DNA from 2 places in the Streptomyces sp. NPDC006458 genome. Region 2 is predicted to be linked to the other one. Evidence: riboswitches for the same ligand, from Rfam matches in the RefSeq annotation. Region 2 holds a riboswitch; the other holds the start of a gene.
The links. Region 2 has a riboswitch for thiamine pyrophosphate ahead of ABZZ79_RS26030 (thiamine ABC transporter substrate-binding protein). Riboswitches for the same ligand answer to the same signal wherever they lie in the genome.
Positions count from the first base shown of each region.

Region 1: linked by a shared signal. The riboswitch ahead of thiO (glycine oxidase ThiO) and the one ahead of ABZZ79_RS26030 (thiamine ABC transporter substrate-binding protein) in region 2 are both predicted to bind thiamine pyrophosphate.

Region 1 covers NZ_JBEXPR010000008.1:8,938-12,198, forward strand. The annotation lists gene ABZZ79_RS12755 (FAD-dependent oxidoreductase) at 1-1,223, opposite strand, end outside; gene ABZZ79_RS12760 (hypothetical protein) at 1,256-1,660, opposite strand; TPP riboswitch at 1,716-1,826, shown strand; gene thiO (glycine oxidase ThiO) at 1,824-2,981, shown strand; gene thiS (sulfur carrier protein ThiS) at 2,978-3,178, shown strand; gene ABZZ79_RS12775 (thiazole synthase) at 3,181-3,261, shown strand, end outside.
Region 2 covers NZ_JBEXPR010000020.1:82,199-85,459, forward strand. The annotation lists gene ABZZ79_RS26015 (phosphatidate cytidylyltransferase) at 1-81, shown strand, start outside; gene ABZZ79_RS26020 (SRPBCC family protein) at 252-698, shown strand; gene rlmN (23S rRNA (adenine(2503)-C(2))-methyltransferase RlmN) at 824-1,930, shown strand; TPP riboswitch at 1,965-2,072, shown strand; gene ABZZ79_RS26030 (thiamine ABC transporter substrate-binding protein) at 2,154-3,239, shown strand; gene ABZZ79_RS26035 (iron ABC transporter permease) at 3,215-3,261, shown strand, end outside.

The DNA of each region.
Region 1 (3,261 bases), on a different contig from region 2:
AGGGGGCGGGAGGGGTCTTTCAGCAGCTCGGGGTTCATGTGGGCGCCCGCTTCGATCAGTTTGCGGGCCTGGGCCAGGTCGCGGGGGCGGCCCACCGCGAGGAGGGCGGTGAGGCGGCCTTCGCGCAGCCAGCAGACCGACCAGGCGGGGCCGGAGGGGTCGCCGCGCCAGAGGAGGGTGTCGGCGGACGTATGGTGGCCTGCGAACTGGACGAAGCGGCCGAACTGCTCGGACCAGAAGTACGGCACCGGGTCGTACACGGCCGGGGCCTCGCCCGTCTGGGCGCCGATGATGTTCTCCGCGACCGTGCGCGGGCCCTGGAGGGCGTTGTCCCAGTGGTGGACCAGCAGCCGCTCGCCGTATCTCCCGGAGGGGAAGGACGCGCAGTCGCCGACGGCGTAGACGTCGGGGGCGGAGGTACGCAGATGGGCGTCGGCCAAAACCTCCCCGTGTTCCCCCAGCTCGATGCCGGAACCCGCGAGCCACGCGGTGGCGGGCCGGGCTCCGATGCCGACGACGACCGCTCCGGCGGCCAGCCGGGTGCCGTCGTCGAGGACGACCTCGCCGGGCTCGACGTGCCGCACGCGCGCGTGGGTGCGCAGTTCGGCGCCGCTGTCGGCGTACCAGGAGGTCATCGGGGCGGCGACCTCCGCGGGCAGGGCACCGGCCAGCGGCCGGTCGGCGGCCTCCACGACGGTCACCGCGCAGCCCGCCTCGCGCGCGGCGGTGGCGAACTCGGCGCCGATCCAGCCCGCGCCGACGACCACGATGTCGTGCTGGTCGGCCAGCACGGGCCGCAGCCGCTCGGCGTCGTCCAGGGTGCGCAGCAGATGCACGCCCCGGACACCCTCCGTGCCGGGCAGCCGGATCGGTTCGGCGCCGGTCGCCAGTACCAGGACGTCGTACGGGACCGGCCCCTCGGCGGTGTCCAGCTCGTGGTCGCCCGGACGCACACCGAGGACCTCGCGGCCAAGGTGCAGCTCGATGTCGAGGGCCTCGAAGTCGACGTCGAACGCGGAGCCCTCGGCGGTGCCGAGCAGCACGGCCTTGGACAGCGGCGGACGGTCGTAGGGCTGGTGGGGCTCGGCGCCGATCAGCACGACCGCGCCCGGGAAGCCCTGCTCACGCAGCGCGACCGCGGTCTGCACGCCTGCCATGCCCGCGCCCACGACGACGACCCGCCGCACCGGGGACACTCCTCGTTCCTGCGTCTGCTCGCTCACCTGATCACCATAGACAACTGACAAACCGTCAGTCAGGGGGCGTGTTCCGTGACCTGCTCCACAACACTCGTCCCGCTGCCCGACTGCGACTCCCACTCCCAGCTCTCCTCCAGCCGTATCCGCCCGTCGGGCAGCTCCACGACCAGCGACACGCAGTGCCCCGAAGAGGTGGCGCCGTCGCGCTTGAGCTGGACGTACCGGAAGTCGAGCCGGTCCCCCTCCCGGGTACCCACGAGATGCCCGCGTACGACATCGCCCCCGGCGTAGTCGGCCCAGATCTCGCCGTTCTCCTCGTGGTACGCGAACCGGGTGCGGGTCCCGACCTGTCCCGGTGCCTGGTCGGCCACCGGGTAGAGGACCAGACCGTCGAGCGATCGACAGGGCGGGGCGGAGTCCCTCGTCCGAGGGTTGGGGTGGGGGACGGGCGGGCGTGCCATGGGCGAAGGGCTCCCTTACAGATGCGCCGGACCAACAGCTAGGGTGGGGCCAACGTAAAGCACTCGCGGGAGCCCGGCGCACCGGGCTGAGAGGGAGGCGGGCGGCCTCCGACCGTACGAACCTGATCCGGGTCATGCCGGCGAAGGGAGGGGCTGGACGCCCATGTCGCGTACGTCAGACGTCCTCGTGGTCGGGGGCGGCATCATCGGTCTGGTCACGGCCTGGCGGGCCGCGCAACGGGGTTTCGGCACGGTCGTCGTGGACCGCGAACCGGGCGGCGGAGCCGCGCAGGTGGCGGCCGGGATGCTGGCCGCCGTCACCGAACTGCACTACGGCGAGCAGACCCTGCTCGGCCTGAACCTCGCCTCGGCGCGCCGCTACCCGGACTTCGCCGCCGAGCTCACCGACCTCACCGGGCACGACCTCGGCTACCGGCAGTGCGGCACGCTGGCCGTCGCGCTGGACGCCGACGACCGGGCTCATCTGCGGGAACTGCACGCCCTGCAGCAGCAGTCGGGGCTGGACTCGCAGTGGCTGTCGGGGCGGGAGTGCCGGCGCCTGGAGCCGATGCTGGCGCCGGGGGTGCGCGGCGGGCTGCGGGTGGACGGCGACCACCAGATCGACCCGCGGCGACTGGCCGCTGCGCTGGTGGCGGCCTGCGAACGGGCCGGGGTGCGCTTCCACCGGGAGTGGGCCGAACGGCTCGTCGTGGAGCGCGGACGCGCGACCGGCGTCCTCACGGACGAGGGCGTCCTGCTGGGCGCCGGACAGGTCGTGCTCGCGGCGGGCAGTCGCAGCGGGCAGCTGGCGGGGGTGCCGGACGACCTGCTGCCGCCGGTGCGGCCGGTGAAGGGGCAGGTGCTGCGGCTGACCGTGCCGAAGCGGTACGCGCCCTTCCTCAACCGGACCGTCCGCGCGGTGGTGCGCGGCAGCCATGTCTACCTCGTCCCGCGCGAGAACGGCGAACTGGTCGTCGGGGCCACCAGCGAGGAGCTGGGCTGGGACACCACGGTCACCGCGGGCGGCGTGTACGAGCTGCTGCGCGACGCCCATGAGCTGGTCCCCGGCATCACCGAGCTGCCGCTGACGGAGACCCGCGCCGGGCTGCGCCCCGGCTCCCCCGACAACGCGCCGCTGCTCGGCCCGACCGGTCTGGACGGCCTGCTGCTGGCCACCGGCCATTACCGCAACGGCGTGCTCCTCACGCCCGTCACCGGCGACGCCCTGGCGCATGCCCTGGCCACCGGTGAACTCCCCGAGGAGGCCCGCCCCTTCACGCCCCGGCGGTTCGCCGCCGCACTCACGGAGCAGCCCGTATGAACATCTCGGTCAACGGCGAGCGCAGGTGGATCGAGCCGGGCACGGCTCTCGACGCGCTCGTGACGTCCCTCACCGCGGCTCCCTCCGGGGTGGCCGCCGCCCTCAACGAGACCGTCGTCCCGCGCGCGCAGTGGCCCGCCACCGCGCTCGCCGACGGCGACCGTGTCGAGGTCCTCACCGCCGTACAGGGAGGCTGACCATGGCCGACGATCCGTTTGTCCTCGGCGGTACGACGTTCGGCTCCCGGCTGATCATGGGTACGGGGGGTGCGCCCAGCCTG
Region 2 (3,261 bases):
ATCATGGACCGACTGGACTCCCTGCTGCCCACCGCCCCGGTGGTGTGGCTGCTGCTGGTGCTGTTCGTCGGCTCCGGCTGATCGTTCCTTCGCTCGTACGACGCCATAGTCGAACGCCGATGCGACATCGAGCCCCTGCCCCTCCCGGGTGGGGGCTCGACCGCGTTCTCCGGGGCATTGGCCGCTGAGTGTGCCGAGTGGGACGATTTCGGTGTACGCCCTCACCGGGGGTCGCCTCACAGGGGGTCGCCATGACCGCCATCCGAGAATCCATCGACGTCGACCGCCCGCCGGAAGATGTCTACGCATATGTCACCAACCCCTCCCACCTGACCGAATGGCAGTTGAGCGCGGTCGCGGCGGAGCCGTTGGAGGAGGGGCCGATGCACCCTGGCTCGCAGGTCAAGGTCACCCGTCGCATCGGCACCCGCGAGTTCCCGATGACCGTGGAGTTCGACATGCTCAACCCTCCGTACAGCTGGGACCTGCACGGAGTCGAGGGCCCTGTCAGGCCGCGCACCCACGGCTCGATCGAGCCGCTCGACGAGGGACGTCGCTCCCGCGTCACGATCGAGATCGACTTCGAGGGCCATGGCCTGGGCAAGGTCCTGCTGCCCCTCGTCGTCCGCCCGCAGGTCCGCAAGGAGCTGCCACGGGACGAGCTGCTGCTCAAGCAGCTGCTGGAGCAGACCACGTAGGCCGCGTGGCACGGTCACGTCCGCAGGCGATCTCGTGGCCGCGGATTCCGGCAAGGCCCTTGAACGCAACGGCGAGGTCCTCACATCGCAGGCCACTCATAACGATCTGCGACACTGGTAGGACCATGCCCAAGCCCGGAGAACTCACCTTTGTCGCGCCGCGCGGAGCCAAGAAGCCGCCGCGGCATCTCGCCGATCTCTCGCCCGCCGAACGCAAGGAGGCGGTGGCCGAGGTCGGGGAGAAGCCGTTTCGTGCCAAGCAGCTCTCGCAGCATTACTTCGCGCGGTACGCCCACGACCCGCAGGAGTGGACCGACATCCCCGCCGGTTCCCGAGACAGGCTGCGGGAGGCGTTGCTCCCCGAGCTGATGACGGTCGTAAGGCATCTGTCGACGGACGAGGGGACCACCCGCAAGACGCTGTGGCGGCTGTTCGACGGGACGCTCGTCGAGTCCGTGCTGATGCGCTACCCGGACCGGGTGACCATGTGCATCAGCTCGCAGGCGGGGTGCGGGATGAACTGTCCGTTCTGTGCCACCGGACAGGCCGGACTGGACCGGAATCTCTCCACCGCCGAGATCGTCCACCAGATCGTGGACGGGATGCGCGCCCTGCGGGACGGGGACGTTCCCGGTGGGCCCGCGCGGCTGTCCAACATCGTCTTCATGGGAATGGGCGAGCCCCTCGCCAACTACAAGCGCGTCATCGGGGCGATCCGGGCGCTGACCGACCCGGCCCCTGACGGGCTCGGGCTCTCGCAGCGCGGTATCACCGTGTCGACCGTCGGGCTCGTGCCCGCGATCCACCGGTTCGCCGACGAGGGCTTCAAGTGCCGGCTCGCGATCTCCCTGCACGCCCCCGACGACGAACTGCGCGACACGCTCGTCCCCGTGAACACGCGGTGGAAGGTGCGCGAGGTGCTCGACGCCGGCTTCGAGTACACGGAGAAGTCCGGGCGCCGGCTGTCCATCGAGTACGCCCTGATCCGGGACATCAACGACCAGGCCTGGCGTGGTGACCGCCTCGGCCGGCTGCTCAAGGGCAAGCCCGTGCACGTCAACCTGATCCCGCTGAACCCGACGCCGGGATCGAAGTGGACCGCCTCGCGGCCCGAGGACGAGAAGGCGTTCGTGGAGGCCATCGCCGCGCACGGGGTGCCGGTCACTGTCCGGGACACCCGTGGTCAGGAGATCGACGGGGCCTGTGGTCAGCTGGCGGCCACCGAGCGATAATCTGGCTGCGTCCGACAACGGAAGTCACATCTTCATATTCCGACAGGGGAGCGCCACAGCGCTGAGAGTGCGGCAATCGGGCCGCAGACCCTCTGAACCTCGCCCAGGTCATTCTGGGTAGGAAGTTCGGTCATCACTCAAGCTGTTGCGCCCTGCCCGGGCACCCCGCAGGGGGTCCCGGGCGGGGCCGCGTCTCTTCCTGGTCCATCCCAGGAGGAATCCAGTGCACACCAAGACGTTCGTCGCCGCGGCCGTCGGCCTCGGCCTGATCACGCTGTCCGCGTGCGGATCGTCCGACGCCGGCTCCGGCTCCGACGGCCAGGGCTCCAAGACGGTCACCCTGGTCAGCCACAGCTCGTGGGCCGTCTCCAAGGACGTCATCGCCGCCTTCGAGAAGGAGTCCGGCTACAAGGTCAAGGTCCTTGAGGACGGCGACGCGGGCCAGGCCGTCAACAAGGCCATCCTGACCAAGGACAACCCGCAGGGCGACGTGTTCTTCGGCGTCGACAACACCCTCCTGTCGCGCGCGCTCGACAACGGCCTCTTCCAGTCCTACGAGGCCCAGGGCCTCGACCAGGTCGGAGCGGACTACCAGCTCGACAAGGACGAGCACCGGGTCACGCCCGTCGACTACGGCGACATCTGCGTCAACTACGACAAGCAGTACTTCGCCGATCACAAGCTGGCCCCGCCGGCCTCGCTGGACGACCTGGTCAAGCCGGCGTACAAGAACCTCCTCGTCACCGAGAACGCCTCCACCTCCTCGCCCGGCCTCGGCTTCCTGCTCGGCACGGCCGCGCGCTACGGCGATGGGGGAGGCTGGCAGGACTACTGGACGAAGCTGAAGGCCAACGGCGTCAAGGTGGTCGACGGCTGGGAGCAGGCCTACAACGAGGAGTTCTCCGGCTCGGCCGGCGGCAAGGCCGCGAAGGCCGAGCGGCCGCTCGTCGTCTCCTACGCCTCCTCGCCGCCCGCCGAGGTGATCTACGCCGACCCGAAGCCGAAGACCGCGCCCACCGGCGTCGCCGAGGGGACCTGCTTCCGGCAGATCGAGTTCGCGGGCCTGCTGAGCAACGCGAAGAACGCCGAGGGCGGCAAGAAGCTGATCGACTTCCTGATCTCGGAGAAGTTCCAGGCGGACATGCCGCTGAACATGTTCGTCTACCCGGTGAACAAGAACGCTCAGGTGCCCGCCGAGTTCACCGAGTACGGCCCGGCCGCGAAGGACCCCGAGACCATGGACCCGGCCAAGATCGCCGAGAACCGTGACGACTGGGTCAAGTCATGGACCTCGCTCGTAGTGAAGTAGGCCGCGTGAGGAACGCGGCGCG